DNA from 2 places in the Stutzerimonas balearica DSM 6083 genome. Region 1 is predicted to be linked to the other one. Evidence: predicted binding sites of a transcription regulator. Region 1 holds the regulator's gene; the other holds the start of a gene.
The links. Region 1 encodes LexA, which represses DNA repair genes until DNA is damaged. Its sites were predicted from a motif close to CTGTNTNNNNANACAG; they were not measured.
Positions count from the first base shown of each region.

Region 2: the regulator LexA is predicted to act here: its motif matches at 4,003-4,018, upstream of recN (DNA repair protein RecN).

Region 1 covers NZ_CP007511.1:2,604,292-2,617,026, forward strand. The annotation lists gene CL52_RS11730 (choline transporter) at 1-263, opposite strand, end outside; gene trpB (tryptophan synthase subunit beta) at 680-1,888, shown strand; gene tsaA (tRNA (N6-threonylcarbamoyladenosine(37)-N6)-methyltransferase TrmO) at 1,990-2,682, shown strand; gene CL52_RS11745 (penicillin acylase family protein) at 2,689-5,223, opposite strand; gene CL52_RS11750 (DUF2489 domain-containing protein) at 5,285-5,749, opposite strand; gene CL52_RS20720 (SEC-C metal-binding domain-containing protein) at 5,757-5,942, opposite strand; gene CL52_RS11755 (LEA/WHy family protein) at 5,952-6,449, opposite strand; gene CL52_RS11760 (S-methyl-5'-thioinosine phosphorylase) at 6,567-7,301, opposite strand; gene nagZ (beta-N-acetylhexosaminidase) at 7,321-8,316, opposite strand; gene CL52_RS11770 (L,D-transpeptidase) at 8,331-8,855, opposite strand; gene CL52_RS11775 (TetR/AcrR family transcriptional regulator) at 8,895-9,602, opposite strand; gene lexA (transcriptional repressor LexA) at 9,797-10,405, shown strand; gene sulA (SOS-induced cell division inhibitor SulA) at 10,420-10,890, shown strand; gene CL52_RS11790 (hypothetical protein) at 10,940-11,176, opposite strand; gene CL52_RS11795 (DUF6586 family protein) at 11,400-11,921, opposite strand; gene topA (type I DNA topoisomerase) at 12,036-12,735, opposite strand, start outside.
Region 2 covers NZ_CP007511.1:954,392-959,590, reverse strand. The annotation lists gene dnaJ (molecular chaperone DnaJ) at 1-1,086, opposite strand, end outside; gene dnaK (molecular chaperone DnaK) at 1,252-3,165, opposite strand; gene grpE (nucleotide exchange factor GrpE) at 3,263-3,841, opposite strand; gene recN (DNA repair protein RecN) at 4,041-5,199, shown strand, end outside.

The DNA.
Region 1 (12,735 bases):
CCGAGGCGAATCTTGCCGTAGCGACTGGATGCGACCAGCACGACGAACACCAGGTAGAGCAATACGGCGAGAAAGTAGAACCAGCCGAAGGTGTCGGAAATCCAGCCGAGTACCGTGTTGATGACCGCCAGCGAGCGGTCGGTGAAGAACATCGTCCACACGGCGAACACGACGATCGCAATGGCGGAACCGTAGAAGACCACGGGGTTGATCCGGTCGCGTGGCGCGTCGGAATCATGGGGCGACAGCTCAGCCTCGTTCATAAGTTCTATCTCCTGAACTTGTTCTGGCTTTATGACATCGCTAGGCGACGAATTGCGGCAGGTCGAGAGCGGTTCGCAGGGGAACGCAGCGACCCGATGGCGGGAAGGGCCTGCAGACGACTGTGCTGATGACAGCCAGGCCCCGGTCGGCAGATCATACCGACGTTCAATTAAGAGGTTATTTGCTCCAATAAACTCGAATTGGGCGCGCATCCTACACGATTAACGTCAATTTCGCCAATTTGCGCCCTTCCACCGCCAAACGTGACCACCTGCCGCGCCACCTTTGCTAAGACGCAACGGCCCCGGTGATGCGGCCTTGGCGCACATCGCCGTGCGTTTTCAGCGGCGCCGGCGCTGGCTATGATCGGCAACCCCGCCAGCCAGGCGCTGCCTTTTCATGGAGAGAAGCATTCATGTCGTCCGAACCTGTTTTTGCCTCGATGCCCGATGCCAACGGTTACTTCGGCCCCTATGGCGGGCAGCTGGTGCCGCCGCACCTGAAGCAGGCGATGGACGACATCAACCTCGCCTATGAGGAAATCCGCCAGCGCGAGGATTTCCAGGCGGAACTGGCAAGCCTGTTCGCCGATTACGTGGGCCGGCCAAGCCCGATCTTCCACGCCAGGCGGCTATCGGAAAAACTCGGCGGTGCGCAGATCCACCTCAAGCGTGAAGACCTCAATCACACCGGTGCGCACAAGATCAACCACTGCCTGGGCGAGGCGCTGCTGGCCAAGTTCATGGGCAAGAAGAAGGTCATCGCCGAGACCGGCGCCGGGCAGCACGGTGTCGCCCTCGCCACTGCCTGCGCGCTGGTGGGCATCCCCTGCGAGATCCACATGGGCCAGGTGGATATCGAGAAAGAACACCCCAACGTCACCAAGATGAAGATCCTCGGCTGCAAGCTGGTGCCGGTCACCAGGGGCGCCGCGACGCTCAAGGAAGCGGTAGACAGCGCCTTCGAGGAATACCTCAAGGACCCACAGAGCTTCATCTATGCCATCGGTTCGGTCGTCGGGCCGCATCCGTTCCCGAAAATGGTCCGCGACTTCCAGTCGATCATCGGCCGCGAGGCCCGCGAACAGTTTCTCGCCCGGCATGGGCGGCTGCCCGACCATGTCGCTGCCTGCGTCGGCGGCGGCTCGAACGCCATGGGCATCTTCAGCGCCTTCCTCAATGACGGCGCAGTCCGGCTGGTCGGCATCGAGCCGGCCGGCGAAGGCGTTGACCGGCCCGGCCGCCATGCGGCGACCCTGTCGCAGGGCAAGCCGGGCGAACTCCACGGCATGGCGTGCTACGTACTGGAGGATGCCGAAGGCAACCCGGCCGCCGTGTACTCCATCGCCTCCGGGCTCGACTACCCCGGGGTCGGCCCGCAGCACAGTTACCTGAAGGATATCGGCCGGGTGGATTACCAGTCGGTCACCGATCAGGAATGCCTCGAGGCCTTCATGACCCTGTCGCGCACCGAGGGCATCATTCCGGCGCTGGAAAGCGCCCATGCGGTGGCCTGGGCCATGCGTGCCGCACCAGCGCTGGGCCGTGAGCAACATATCCTGGTAAATCTGTCCGGCCGTGGCGACAAGGACGCCGACTACGTCGCCCGCTTGCTCGGCCTCTGACGGTTCGGCCCGGCAACCGGGCGCTCCCCGCCCGCGCCGCTGAGCAACGCGAGCGCGGGCGGCGTATCATCGCGCTCCCCTGCCCTCTGCCGGTCACCCGTATGCCTCACAGTGTCAGCCCCGTCGGCATCCTGCACTCCTGCTTCAAGGAGAAATTCGCCATCCCGCGCCAGCCCAGCCTGGCGCCGGCGGCGCGCGGCGTGCTCGAGCTGATGCCACCCTACGATTGCGCCGAGGCGGTCGCCGGGCTGGAACAGGTCAGCCACGTCTGGCTGCTTTTTCTCTTTCACCAGGCCCTGGAAAGCAAACCACGCCTGCGTGTACGCCCGCCCCGACTGGGCGGCAACCGCCTGCTGGGCGTGTTCGCGACTCGCTCCACACATCGGCCGAACGGCATTGGTCAGTCGGTCGTACGGCTCGACAGGGTCGAGCCCGGCCGCCTCTTCGTCTCCGGTATCGACCTGCTGGACGGCACGCCGGTGCTCGACATCAAGCCTTACGTGCCCTATGCCGATGCGCTGCCCGAGGCGCGCAACGACATCGCCGATGCCGCCCCCGAGCCGATCAGGGTGCGGTGGCTACCCGCTGCGCTGCAGCAGGCACAGGCCCACGCCGAGCGCCTCGGCGAGCCCCTGGTGCAGTTGATCGAACAGTGCCTGGCGCAGGACCCGCGGCCGGCCTACCAGCAGCCGCGGCCGGAGCGCCGCTACGGCACTCGGCTGTGGGACGTGCAGGTACGCTGGCATTACCCCGAGCCCGACACGATTTGCGTGCTCGAGGTCGTACCCGCCTGACGCGGCTCAGCGAGCCGGGGTCAGCAGCAGGCGCTGCGTGCCGTACACCTTGTCCAGATTGGCAGGCTTCAGCGGAAAGCTCTGATACGCCCCCTTTAGCCAGGCGTCGATGCCATCGGCATAGTGTTCACTGGCCGGGTTGCCGGACTGTCCGGAGCTGTTCAGCCCGATCATCGGTTCGTCGCGCCCGAAATCGACGATGATGCGCATTGCCGGAATCAGCCAGGTGTCGAAATCCGCGCCCCAGTGGTAAGCCGATACGTTGAGCGTGGAGTGATCGCCGCCGGCCGGGTAAGGCCCGCGATTGAGGTAGCCGTCCAGCGCTTCGATGGCGCGGCGCTGACCGGCCGGCATATGAGGCGCCAGCTGGGTGGCTCCGCTGACCCACTCGTAGCGATGCAGCTTACCCCACTGCCAGGCCTGACGATCGGGGCCGAGGCGGGTTTCCAGCGAGCTCACCGCCGCTGCCAGGCTGCGCGCAATGATGGTGGGCTTGTCCTCGACGGTGGCGGTGCGCTGGTCGTCCCAGAACGGGCTGTCGTCGCGGCCGAGCAAGTGATCGGCCTGCGCCGAGTAGGACAAGGTGGAGGCCTGAATCAGCGCCTGCCAGGCCGGTCGGTCTTCCGGGCCGAGCTCATCGAGGAAGATCTGCCGCGCGCTCTCCTGCAGGAAAGCGCCATAGAGTGCCGCGTCCGCCGAGTCGGCGGCCAGCTCGCCATCGAACGCCAGCAGACGGCGCAATGCTTCTTCGGCGCGCACCCGCTGCTCGGCTGGCAACGCTGCGACAGCCGCCTTCAGCGGCTGCGCCATGCCCGGCCCCTGCAACATCGTCTGGAGCTTGGCGGCGAACGGCGTGCGCTGATCGTATTGCATGGCCATCATGCTGCGCGTGTCATGCCGGCCGCTGCCGGCGAGCTCGGCCAGCCGCTCGTAGCGTTCTGGGTAATACCAGGAACTCGACAGCTGCATGCCATAGCCGCGAGGCACGGTACGGTGGTTCGCGGTGCCCAGCCAGCCTTGGGCCGGGTCCTGGTCGTAGGGATGCAGCATCGAATCGGCGAAACCATCCCAGTCATAGCGCCCGTCCCAGCCGGGCGACGGCACCAGGCCCAGCCCCTCACGACGGTTCGGGTAACGCCCGGTGACCTGCCAGCCAATACTGCGTTCGTCGGCGAACAGCATGTTCAACGGCATGGCACCGATGCGCCCGCTGGCCTCGAAAGCCTGCTCGACGGAGCCGGCGCGGGACAGGTCGAAGAACGCATCGAGCGATCGATCGGCCTCGCGCAGCGTGCTCTTCAGTGCCAGGCCGTAGCCGCTCTTGAGTTCCAGCGGTTGCAGCGAGTGCTTGCGCGGGCCCAGCACAGTGTTCAGCAGGGGGCCGTTACGCGTCTCGTAGAGGGTTTCGCGAACAGGCCGCGCGCCCTTGATGAAGTAGGTTTCGTGGCGCACCTGGGCCGGCACCCAGCGCCCGTCGGCCAGGTACAGCATGCGGTCGCCATCTCGGCGGACCTTTTCGAGAAACAGGTCCTGATTGTCGCCCATGACCATCGTCATGCCCCAGGCGAGCTTGCCATTGAAGCCGGCGACCACGGCCGGCACCCCGGCGACCGTTACGCCGGCAGCCTGGAACTTCGGCGAACGAATTTGCATGAAATTCCAGTACGAGGGCATCGACAACGGCAAGTGCGTGTCGTTGGCGAACAAGGGTTTGCCGCTGCGGCTGCGGCTCGCCGCGACGGCCCAGTTGTTCGAGGCGGCAACGCCTAGCATGTTGAAAGCGGCAACGCGACGGGTCGTCTCGGCGACGCTGTCCAGCCCCGGAATCTGCCCGCCGAGCGAAAGCCCGTCCAGCTTGGCGGCTTCATCGAACGGCAGCGGTTCGTCGGGGTAGGTCGGCAGCAGCCAGGCCAGCTTGTCGCTGCCCACCTGCTGGGCCAGCGCCAGTGCGGCGATCTCTTCCTGCAGGTTCACCGAAAGGCCGAAATTGAGCAGGCAGAAGATCAGTACGGAGTCTTCCGGCTTCCAGTACTCGGGTCGATAGCCCGACTCGGCGAGCTCCATCGGCAGCCGGTCGCGATAGCGATACAGATAGGCGTTCACGCCGCGCGCGTAGACCTCGAAGATCTTCTTCATGCGCGGCGATGCTTCGCGGTAGAAGAGTTCGGCGCTCTGGCGCAGATTCACCGCACGCATGAAGCGGTCGATGTCCAGCACCCCGGGGCCGACCATTTCAGCCAGCCGCCCCTGGGCCGTCAGGCGCAGGCTGATCATCTGCCCGAGCCGGTCGCTGGCATGCACGTAGCCCATGGCAAAGATCGCATCGTGCAATGACTGACTTTCGATCAGCGGCATGCCCAGTGCATTGCGCCGCACACTGACACTGCCTGCCAGCCCCTTCAGCGGCTGGACACCGTGCGCCGGTGCGACACTGTCGGCGTAACGGCTATCCAGATAGGCCTGACACCCGGCCAGGCCGAACAACCCAAGCGCTGCGCCAATGGCAATGCGAGACAAGGAGACAGGCAAACGCGTCGACATGGATAACTCCTCGCGGGGCGAGCCGACAGACAGGTGGTAGACAGTTAGGGAGCTTTGCTGATCAGGCCGCTCGGCCGGATGCTGGCAGCGCTTCGTCGAGCAGCCAGCGTGCACAGCGCCGAGCCTCGGCCTTGTGCTTGAGTTCCAGCGCACTGAAGGTCGCCTCGTAGCGACGTCGCTCACTGCGCTCCAGCGCTTTCCAGGCGCCGTGGGTCGGCACCTGCTCGGTCGCCTCGTAGAGCTGATGGAACACCTGGCAGCGAGGGTCTTGCCCCAGAACAGGATCGTAGTGATCGAGCAGAACCTTGATGCGAATCGCACCTTCGATCAGTGGCAGCTGCTCGTCGAGCAGGCTGCCAGCCAGGATCCGCAAATCCTCAGCCAGCGCAATCTGCCGCTTGGTCTGCTGCGCCTGCTGTTCGCGTTCAACGCGCCAGACGCGGCGCCAGAGATACAAGGCATAACCGCCCAGCGCGGCAATCACCAACGCACCCAGACTCAGCAGCACGAGCACGACGGGCGACATGGGACAATCAGGCCCCGTGACACTTCTTGAATTTCTTCTGGCTGCCGCATGGGCATGGGTCGTTGCGACCGACGTCCTTCAGCGGGTTGCGAACCGGCTCCGACGCATGATTGCAGTGCGGACCATGGACATGGTGATGATGCTCGTGGTCGTGATTGCAGTCGGGGCCGTGTACGTGAGGTTCTTGAGTCATGTTGCTGCGTCACTCCGGGATAAAGTTGCCGGGGATTATCTCTCCTTTGGTGGAGATCTGCACAGCACGTCCAAGCATCAGGCCGGTCTTGAGCTCACCATCGAGACTGTAGCGGATGGCCCGATCAGGCTTTTCCAGCAGCCGCACGATGTACTTCATGTGCTTCCACAAGTTGGTGTGCACGGTGACTTCGTAGTACTCGAACCCGTGCGCGGGCACCGTCAGCCAGCCACTCGATTCGCCGTCGGCCAGCTCCACCTCGTTGAGATGTACCTTGTAGCGCAGGCCGCGGACCGGCAGGCTGTGATCGTTGGGGTTATCGATGCGAAAACGCAGCATGAACTGCTGCTCCAGCAAGCGGGCCTTGACCACCTCGACCTTCGTCAACTGAACCTTGGGGTCGACGAAATTGTTGCTGAACCAGGTTGAACAGGCAGTTAGCGAACCGAGCAGACTCAGCAATAGCACCGTTCTGAGTATTGTTATTGTGCGCCGCTGATCGAACATTCCAAGTACTCCAAAGGACGGCTCAGTGTAGCAAGCGGTCCGGCAGCCGCAATGGGGGCAAGTTGCAAATTGCCAGTGTCACGCGCCGGCATGACAGCCCTGTTGCAGCCGGGTGCTTTAGCCCAGAATGCGAGCCAGCACCGCACGTGCCTTGCCGACACCCTCGGCCAGCGCGGCCTCGATCTGCGCCATGGTGATGATCCCGCCGGACTTTCCTGCTGCCGGATTGACCACCAGTGCCAGGCAGGCGTAGGGAAGCTCCAGCTCGCGCGCCAACACCGCCTCCGGCATACCGGTCATGCCGACGATGTCGCAGCCGTCACGCTCCATCCGCGCGATCTCCGCCACCGTCTCCAGGCGCGGGCCCTGGGTACAGCCGTATACGCCATGGCTGCTGAAGGCAAAGCCCTCGGCGGCGAGGGCGGTGACTAGGCGCTGGCGCAACGACTCGTCGTAGGGATAGCTGAAGTCGACATGCGTCACCTGTTCGAGCTCACCTTCGAAAAACGTATGCGCTCGACCATAGGTGTAATCGATGATCTGGTGCGGTACGCAGAAGTGCCCCGCGCCCATCGCAGCGTGGATGCCGCCCACCGCGTTGACCGCCACGACGCTCTCAGCCCCGGCCTCCTTCAGCGCCCAGAGATTTGCTCGATAGTTGACCTCGTGCGGTGGGATGCGGTGGGGGTGGCCATGGCGCGCCAGGAACAGCACTTCACCGCCGGCGTAACGGCCATGGAGAATGTCTGCCGACGGTAGGCCATACGGGGTTTCAATGCGCTTGGCATCGCGCAGCACCAGGCCATCCAGCTGGGTCAGCCCGGTTCCGCCAATGATGGCGTGTACAGTCATGCTTGGTTCTCTGAGGGGGTCATACCAGACCTGCGCCGCGCAACGCACCGAGCGCGGAAAGCCAACGCGGGTTCTGCTTGTAGTCCTGCGCAATCACGGAACGGGCGCGCATCCGGGCCAGCCTCGGCGAGGGCTTTACAGCCAGCCGCTGCAATGCCGAAACGGCCAGCTCGGCGGCTGCCCGGTCGTTGCACACCAGCCCCATGTCACAGCCGGCGCTCAGCGCGGCCTCGATGCGCGCCGCAGCATCGCCCGCTACATGGGCGCCGGCCATGGAAAGATCGTCGCTGAAGATCACGCCGGAGAAACCCAGCTCGCCGCGTAACACCTCTTGCAGCCAGCGCTGGGAGAAGCCCGCCGGCTGGGAATCTACCTGTGGATAGATCACGTGCGCGGGCATCACTGCGTCCAGCGTAGGCGCCAGCCGCCGGAACGGCAGCAGATCGCACTGACGAATCTCCTCGAGGCTACGCTCGTCACGCGGTATCGCCACGTGCGAATCGGCTTCGGCCCAGCCGTGGCCGGGGAAGTGCTTTCCGGTCGCCGACATGCCCGCCGCATGCATCCCGCCGATAAAGGCGGCGGCCAGATCGGCCGCACGCTCGGGTGCCGCCTCGAACGCCCGCGCACCGATTACCGCACTGCGCTGATGATCGAGATCGAGCACCGGAGCAAAGCTGAAATCGAGGCCGGCCGCGAGTACCTCCGTGGCCATCAACCAGCCGCAGGCCCGGGCAAGCTCGACGGCATCCGAGTGGTGGGCGAACTCGCGCATCGCCGGCAATCTGACGAAGCCCTGCCGCAAGCGCTGGACGCGACCACCTTCCTGATCGACGGCAATCAGCAAGTCCGGGCGCTCGGCGCGCACGGCCCGGCAGAGATCCAGCACCTGGCGAGGATGGTCGATGTTGCGCGCGAACAGGATCAAGCCGCCGACCTGCGGCTGGCGCAGCAACTGGCGATCCTCGGCAGTCAGCCAGGTGCCGCCGATATCCAGCATCAATGAACCTTGCATGAGGCACAGAATCCTTAATCGAGTTTGGCGTGAGCCCACTGAGGATAAGAGGCTTCGTCGATGCGAACGGCGCAGTGCAACGGCACCCGTGCGAACAGCGCTATCAGCTCTTCGTTGCGCATGCGCACACAGCCGTGGGATAGCGGCACACCCATTGGCTCGGTGTCGGGTGTGCCGTGTATATAGATGTAGCGTCGGAACGTATCGACGCTTCCGAGGCGGTTGACGCCCTGTTCGCAGCCGCTCAGCCAGAGGATCCGACTGAGGATCCAGTCGCGCCCCGGAAACTGCTCGTGCAACTGCGGCGTCCAGACCTCTCCGGTCCAGCGTCGGCCGCGCAATACTGCCCCGGCCGGCAGACCCGCACCGACCTTCGCACGCACCTGGTGCAAGCCGCGCGGCGTACAGCCCGAACCATTGTGTTCGCCCGGCCCGTTCACGGCAGTGGAAACAGAGGCACGAAAACAGAGCCTGTCGCGGGTGAACCCGTACAGGCACTGGTCAGCGAGGGAAACGAGGAGCAAATCGAGGTCGGCCATGGGCCGCTAGCTTAGCCCAAGCAGCCACAGGCTTGAACCTCAAGCCTTGGCAGGAACCGCCACCGCATTGCGCCGGGCCAACGGCTGAGCCTCGGCCAGTGGCGTATCGGCGATGGCACTGTCGGCGCGCATACCGGCAGCCAGGAACGGCACCATCATCCGCATGACCTGCTCGATCGATGTGCGCGCGCCAAAATCGTTCTCGGCGATGGCCCTGAGCGCCTTGATGCCGGACATGCTGAAGGCTGCTGCACCCAGCATGAAATGCACACGCCAGAAAAGCTCGATCGGCGGCAGCGACGGAGCCGCCTCGTGTACCCGCAGCATGTAGCGGCGAAACACCTTGCCGTACATGTCTTCGAGATAACGCCGCAGGTGTCCCTGGCTCTGGCTGAACGACAGGCCGAGCAAGCGCATGAAGATGGACAGGTCGTCGCCGCTGCGCGGCTTCACAGCCAGCGCCTGCTCGACCAGGATACCGAGTAGCTCCTCAAGGGTGTCCGGCTTGCCGGCAAGCGCCTCTCGGCGGTCGAGTTCGCGTTCGAGGCTCGCGCAGAATGGACCGAGAAACCGTGAGAACACGGCCTGAATCAGCGCCTTCTTCGAGCCAAAGTGATAGTTCACCGCCGCCAGGTTCACCCCGGCCTTGCTGGTGATCAGACGAAGCGAAGTCTCGGCGAAGCCCTTTTCCGCGAACAGCTGTTCCGCAGCATCGAGAATGCGCTCAACTGTTTCCGACTGCGCCATGCCCCCTCCAGAAGACAAACAAGTGTTTGAAACTTACGTTTCAGTGTCTACCAAGTCAACCTGCATCCGCTTCGGCGGTTGTGCCGCTTTGTCGCAACCGGCCTGTTAAGAGGAAAAGGCGCGACGCGAGGCGATTGCCAACCCGCATGCACTGTATATAATCCCAGGCACTGTATAAAAGAACAGAGACCGCCATGATCAAGCTCACGCCCCGCCAGTCTCAGATCCTCGACTTCATCAAACGCTGCCTCGAAGACAACGGTTACCCGCCAACGCGAGCGGAGATCGCGCAGGAGCTCGGCTTCAAATCCCCCAACGCAGCCGAAGAGCATCTCAAGGCCCTGGCGCGCAAAGGCGCCATCGAAATGACACCGGGCGCCTCACGCGGCATCCGCATCCCCGATTTCGAGCCAGCCACGCACGAGAGCGGGCTACCTATCATTGGCCGGGTCGCGGCCGGTGCGCCCATCCTGGCGCAACAGCATGTCGAGGAATCCTGCCAGATCAACCCCGCCTTTTTCCATCCGAAAGCCGATTATCTGCTACGGGTGCGCGGCATGAGCATGAAGGACATCGGCATCTTCGATGGCGACCTGCTTGCCGTCCATACCACGCGCGAAGCACGCAACGGGCAAGTGATAGTCGCTCGAGTCGGCGATGAAGTCACAGTCAAGCGCTTCAAGCGTGAGGGCAACAAGGTGTGGCTTCTGGCCGAAAACGAGGACTTCGCGCCGATCGAGGTAGACCTCGAAGAGCAGGAGCTGGTCATCGAAGGGTTGAGCGTCGGTGTCATTCGCCGCTAAACAGGAGAAGGATCATGCAGTACCGTTCCGAAACCATGCGACCACAGCTGTCACTTTTCGAAGGCATGATGGCCCAGCGCGCCATGCCATTCTGTGCAGCCCCTGCTTCTGTCGAGCCTCGCCCCGAGTACCTTAGCGAGCTTAGCCTGAGCGGCAACAGCGAACACTGCCACCTGTTGTTGACGCCTATCCTGAGGGATCTCAGCGAGGCGGACGACAAACGCTGGCTGACACTGATTGCGCCCCCCGGCTCACTGAGCGGCAACTGGCTGCGTGACAGCGGCCTGAACCGCCAACGTGTGATCGTTCTGCACCCTCGTAATGACCAAAGCGCGCTCGAACTGGCCTGCAAGGCACTCGGCTCGGGCTGCAGTCACACCGTGATCACCTGGCAGGAAAAGCTCAGCAACGCTGAGCGTAACAAGCTTCGTGCGGCGGCCAGCCTGGGCCAGGCCAAAGGGCTGAATATCCGCCTGGGCTGCTAGGCCCTTCCCTCTCGGCGGCACAGGGATCGTGCCGGCAAGCCGCTTCGTATCAATGCAAGACGCGCGGCGACTCATCCTCGTATTCGAAATCGCCTTCGGCCATTTTCCCCGCCATCTGCACGCCGACGTTGAACATCGCCTTAGCCACCTCGACGTGCTGTCCCTGCAGGAACAGCCTGGCCTCCTCGGAGAAATCCAGCGTGACCAGCACCTCCTCGTCTTCGGCGCGGCGGAGCACGATGCGCCCATCGGGCATCTCGACAATCTCTAGAAAAGACGTAGGCATTCGGTTGGCTCTCGTTGAAAGGCGCGCATTGTACCAGTGGAGTGCCATGAGAAAAGGCTTGTACCCCGCGCTCAGCCATGAGGCCGATGAACGCGGCCATAGGCATCTCAGCTCGCCACCTGCCGCGCCGGCATAGCGAGCCCTGGCCTGATGCCTTGCCGCCGGCCACCCGTGAGGCACGAACGACACGACGGAAACGACGCGAATCAATTCAAGCCGGACGTCACCACTCAGTCATGGTCTCGCGGAAGCGCAGCACCAGCTCCTTGATGTTCGTGCGCCAGAGCTCCAGCTCGGTTCGCGACAAGGCTTCTGGCTGGTCCTCCTCGAGCGTCACCGCCTCGATCAGCGGCTGCCGTGGATCGACTTTGGCCTTCGTTGGCGCCTGAGGCGGCTGGAACAACGCGGCATGAGCCGACAGCAACCGGGCTAACCAAGTGTCCGGCTGTTCGGCGAGTTCGACCAGCTCGGCGAGCTCCTGGCTCGGCGCCTGCTCCAGCGCCTGGCGATTCAGAAACGCCTCGGCGCGAGGCGCATCAGCACCTGGCGACCGGTAGAAACCAGCGATTTCATGGCACAGGCCGAGCACGGCCCCGTATAGGTGAAACAGGCTCGCCTCACGCTCGGCCTGGACCTGCCCCTGAGCATTCAGGGTGCCGAGTGCGTCAGCCTTGCGCCAGTTTTCCAGCGAAAGGCCGGCAAAGAACAGTTTCTGGTTGGTACGGGTGTAGCGTTCGTGAGCCATGGTGCTCTCCGCAAAGCAGGATTGCCGCAAGAATGGACCGCCTGCGGCGACAAAACCAGCACATGCCCGACGGGCGCCCCGCTCATTCGAACCGGGCGCCGTCGCAGCGGCGCATCAGCGCTTGTCTTCCACCTTCCACTTACCGCCGTCGTAGAACGCCTTCCAGCCGGTGGGCTTGCCATTGACCTCGGACTGCACGTACTGCTCCTTGGTCTTGCGACTGAAGCGAATGACCGCTGGGCGTCCTTCGGGATCCTGCTGCGGCGCTTGGAGCAGGAAGTGGTACTTGGGATCGATCTCATCCCTGTGCGGGATCAGCTCGCTGACCAACGGCGCGCGCGTTTCGCGGTTTTTCGGGAACTGGCTGGCGGCCAGGAACAGCCCGGACGCCCCGTCGCGCAGCACGTAGGTATCGTCGACCTTTTCGCATTTGAGTTCCGGCATCTTCACCGCATCCATCTTCGGCGGCGCCGGCTCACCATTCTTCAGCAGCTTGCGGGTGTTCTTGCATTCCGCATTGGTGCAGCCAAAGAACTTGCCGAACCGGCCGGTCTTGAGCTGCATTTCGCTGCCGCATTTGTCGCACTCCAGACTAGGGCCCTCGTAGCCCTTGATGCGGAACTGCCCCTCCTCCACTTCGTAGCCCGCGCAGTCGGGGTTGTTACCGCAAATATGCAGCTTGTGCTTTTCGTCGAGCAGGTAGGCATCCATCGCATTGCTGCAGATGGGGCAGCGGCGCTTGCCCAAGAGCACCAGGGATTCGGACTCGCCCTCGTCATCGGCTGCGATTTCGTCGCCCGGAATCAGATTGATA
Region 2 (5,199 bases), 1.7 Mb from region 1:
ACTGGCCCTGGGCGAATGGGAGGTGTTGCCCTGCAGCGAGGCGCGAAACTCTTCGAGTATCTCGCGCTGACGCTTGCTCAGGTTCACCGGCGTTTCCACCACGACGCGGCACATCAGATCGCCCGGCGCGCCCCCACGCACGGGTGCGACTCCCTTACCCCGCAGGCGGAACTGCTTGCCGGTTTGCGTACCCTCGGGAATCTTCAGCTTCACTCGACCATCAAGCGTGGGCACCTCCAGCTCACCACCAAGCGCGGCATCGGCAAAGCTGATCGGCACTTCGCAGTACAGATGTTTGCCGTCGCGCTGGAAGATCGGATGCTCGCGCACGCTGACCACGACATAGAGGTCCCCCGCCGGACCGCCCTGGGTACCGGCTTCACCCTCGCCGGACAGACGGATGCGATCGCCGGTATCGACACCAGCCGGCACCTTCACCGACAGGGTCTTCTGCTCTTCCACACGCCCCTGCCCGTGGCAGCTGCCGCATGGGTCGGAGATCATCTTGCCGCTGCCATGGCAGCGCGGGCAGGTCTGCTGCACGGAGAAGAACCCCTGCTGCATGCGCACCTGGCCAATACCACCACAGGTCGTACAGGTGACCGGCGTGGTTCCCTTCTTCGCGCCAGAGCCGTTGCAGACCTTGCACTCGGCAAGCGTCGGGACCCGAATGGTCACCGTGGTGCCGCGCACAGCCTCCTCGAGATCCAGCTCGAGCGTGTAGCGCAGATCGCTGCCGCGCTGGGAGCCCCCACGCGAAGCTCCGCGGGCGCCACCAAAGAAATCGCTGAAGACGTCACCGAAGATGTCCGAGAAGTTGGCACCACCAAAACCTGCACCGCCAGCCCCACCCATCTGCGGGTCGACCCCGGCGTGACCATACTGGTCATAGGCTGCCCGCTTGCTGGCATCGGAGAGCACTTCATAGGCCTCGTTGGCCTCCTTGAACGCCTCTTCAGCCGCTTTGTCGCCCGGATTACGGTCCGGGTGGTGCTTCATGGCGAGGCGGCGGTAGGCCTTTTTCAGATCCGCCTCGCTCGCGCCGCGCTCGACACCCAGCACTTCGTAATAATCACGTTTGGCCATAACTTTCCTGAACCCTCAATTCATGCCCTCCAGACACGCCGACGCGGGAGTGAACTCCCGCGTGGCAGTCGGCCCGACCGGAGGCAGCCGGTCGAGCTGGAGCGAAAAGCGGCAGGCCCGAGGCGCTGCCGCATCCCTGGAAACCCCAGGGGTCATAAGCGGAGCTTACTTGTTGTCCTTGACCTCTTCGAACTCGGCATCCACGACGTCATCGCCCGCCTGCGACTTGCCTGCCTCGGCCTGCGCCTCGCCGCCCTGCGGCTGCTCGGCATACATCTTCTGGGCCAGCGGAGTGGACGCCTGGGACACGGCCGCGATCTTCGCTTCGATTTCCGCCTTGTCATCGCCCTTGACCGCTGCTTCCAGCTCGCCCAGCGCCTTCTCGATGCTGGCCTTGTCATCCGCACTGGCCTTGTCGCCAGCCTCGGTCAACATCTTGCGCGTGGCATGCACCAGCTGATCACCCTGGTTGCGCGCCGTCACCAGCTCCTCGAACTTGCGATCCTCCTCGGCGTTGGCCTCGGCGTCGCGCACCATCTGCTCGATCTCCTCCTCGGACAGACCGGAGTTGGCCTTGATCACGATCGACTGTTGCTTGCCGGTCGCCTTGTCCTTGGCGGACACGTGCAGAATGCCGTTGGCATCGATGTCGAAGGTGACCTCGATCTGCGGCATGCCGCGCGGCGCCGGCGGGATGTCAGCCAGATCGAAGCGACCCAGCGACTTGTTCTGCGCCGCCTGCTTGCGCTCACCCTGCAGCACGTGGATGGTCACGGCACTCTGGTTGTCGTCGGCGGTGGAGAACACCTGCGACTTCTTGGTCGGGATGGTGGTGTTCTTCTCGATCAGCGGAGTCATCACACCGCCGAGGGTCTCGATGCCCAGCGTCAGCGGCGACACGTCCAGCAGCAGCACGTCCTTGACGTCGCCAGCCAGCACCGCGCCCTGAATGGCAGCACCCATGGCAACGGCTTCGTCCGGGTTGACGTCCTTGCGCGGCTCCTTGCCGAAGAACTCGGCGACCTGCTTCTGCACCAGCGGCATGCGGGTCTGGCCACCGACCAGGATCACGTCGTCGATCTTGGAGACGTCGATGCCGGCATCCTTCAGTGCGATGCGGCACGGCTCGATGGTCCGCTCGACCAGATCCTCGACCAGCGACTCCAGCTTGGCACGGGAGATCTTCACGTTCAGGTGCTTCGGACCGGACGCATCGGCCGTGATGTACGGCAGGTTGACGTCGGTCTGCTGGCTGGAGGACAGCTCGATCTTGGCCTTCTCGGCCGCTTCCTTCAGGCGCTGCATGGCCAGCGGATCACCCTTGAGGTTGATGCCGCTTTCCTTCTTGAACTCGTCGACGAGATAGTCGATCAGGCGAATGTCGAAGTCTTCACCACCGAGGAAGGTATCGCCATTGGTGGCCAGCACCTCGAACTGATGCTCACCGTCGACCTCGGCGATCTCGATCACCGACACGTCGAAGGTACCGCCGCCCAGGTCATAGACGATCACGGTATGGTCGCCCTTGGCCTTGTCCATGCCGTAGGCCAGTGCTGCAGCGGTCGGCTCGTTGATGATCCGCTTGACGTCCAGGCCGGCGATGCGACCGGCGTCCTTGGTGGCCTGGCGCTGGCTGTCGTTGAAGTAGGCCGGCACGGTGATCACCGCCTCGGTCACGGCTTCACCCAGATAGTCCTCGGCGGTCTTCTTCATCTTTTTCAGGACTTCGGCGCTGATCTGCGGCGGCGCCATCTTCTGGCCCTTCACCTCCACCCAGGCATCGCCGTTGTCGGCCTTGACGATGCTGTAGGGCACCATCTTGATGTCCTTCTGCACGACGTCCTCTTCGAAGCGACGACCGATCAGACGCTTGACTGCATAAAGGGTATTCTGCGGATTGGTCACCGCCTGGCGCTTGGCCGACTGGCCGACCAGGGTTTCGCCATCATTGGTGTAGGCGATGATCGAAGGCGTGGTGCGCGCGCCCTCGGCGTTCTCGATGACCTTGACGTTGCCGTTTTCCATGATGGAGACGCAGGAGTTGGTGGTCCCCAGGTCGATACCGATGATTTTGCCCATATCTCTCTCCGAATCTTGGTTGGTCCGCGCCTTCAGCCTGGCGCCGGATAAAGCTTTAATTTCGCTTGCCTAGCAGATGGGGCCTGCGCCCGCTATTTCAAGCCTTCTCGTCGATCGAAGGCGGCGCGTCTGCCGGAGCCTTGCTGACAACAACCATGGCCGGCCGCAACAGCCGCCCATTGAGCAGGTAGCCCTTCTGGAACACCTTGATCACGCTGCCTGGCTCGGCATGCATGCTCTCCTCCATTGCCATCGCCTGGTGGTGCTCGGGATTGAAGGGTTCACCCACCGGGTCGACTGCCACGAGCTGGTGCCGTGCGAGCGTGTCGAGCAGCAGCTTATGGGTCAGCTCGAGCCCTTCGCGCACCGCCTTGCTGGTCTCATCGTCCGGCCGTGTCAGCTCCAGGCCACGCTCCAGGCTGTCGGCTACCGGCAACAGGTCGCCAGCGAACTTCTCCAGGGCGAACTTGTGCGCCTTTTCCACGTCCTGCTCGGCACGTCGGCGGATGTTCTGCAACTCGGCAGCCACGCGCAGCGACTGATCCTGCGCCGCGGCGAGCTGCTCTTCGAGCGACTGCACGCGCGCGGCAAGATCCTCGGCCACGCTGTTTTCGGCTTCGGGATTTTCCGGGGGCTGGTTATCCAGGTTCTGCTCGTCGGCCATGCGCTCCTCCATATCTGTCTCAATGCGGGGCATCCCCCGCGCATGTGCCGCTATATGGGGGCAGCGAAGAGCGCTTCAAGGCACCGGGAGCAGATATGCGCAAAAAGGCGACACATTCGCCGTAGCCGACTCGATGCAGCGCTCGACGGTGCTTGAAGGGCGCCGAAAAAGCACTGTATAAATAGCCAGCCACATCAATTGGAGCGCCGCCATGCTGGTCCATCTGTCGGTCCACAACTACGCCATCGTCGAACACCTCGATCTCGAACTGCAGCGAGGGATGACGGTGATCAGCGGCGAAACGGGCGCAGGCAAGTCGATCATGCTCGATGCGCTGGGCCTCGCACTTGGTGATCGCGCCGACAGCAGCGTGGTCCGCCAGGGTGCGGACAAGGCAGATATCCTTGCCAGCTTCGATCTGGCCGATATCCCTGATGCCCAGGCCTGGCTGGCCGCGCGCGACCTCGACAACGACGGACCGTGCATCCTGCGCCGCGTGATTACGGCCGAAGGTCGTTCGCGCGGCTACATCAACGGCTCGCCCTGCCCGCAAGGTGATCTCAAGGCGCTCGGCGAGCTTTTGATCGATATTCACAGCCAGCACGAGCATCAATCGTTGCTCAAGCCAGACACGCATCGCCGCTTGCTGGACGAGTACGCCGGCGCTCAGGAGCTGGCCCGGCAGGTCCATCTCGCTGCGCAGCGCTGGAAGCAAACACGCCAGACGCTCGACCGCCTGAGCAACGCGAGCGACGAGCAACGTGCACGCCATCAGTTGCTCAGCTATCAGCTCGAAGAGCTGGAGAATCTGGCGCTGGGCGAACATGAATTGGAGCAACTGGAGCAGGAGCACAAGAACCTCGCCAATGCCGGGCAACTGCTCGGCGCCTGCCAGCAGGTCATGGAGCTCTGTAGCGAGAACGATGCCGGGAATGTGCTATCGGCGCTCACGTCAAGCCTGCAACGCCTGACGGCTTTCCAGGGTCAATCCGGCGCGCTGGGCGAAGCCGTCAACCTGCTCGCCAGTGCGCAGATCCAGGTCGAGGAAGCAGTTGGCGAGCTCAACCGTTTCATCGACCATTTCGACGCGGACCCCCAGCGCCAACAAGCGCTGGAAGAACGACTGGATGCCATCTACAGCCTGGCACGCAAGCATCGTGTACAGCCGGCCGAACTGCCCGAGCTGCAGCAACGCCTGCTGAGCGAGCTGGAAAGCCTGAACGCCGATGACGAGGCCGTCGAACGTCTGGGCGAGGAGCTCGAAGCCTACGCACGGCATTACCTCGAGAAGGCCGAAGAGCTGAGCCGCGTTCGTCAGGCGGCGGCTACCTGCCTGGGCGAAGCGGTGGAAGACGAGATCCAGCGCCTGG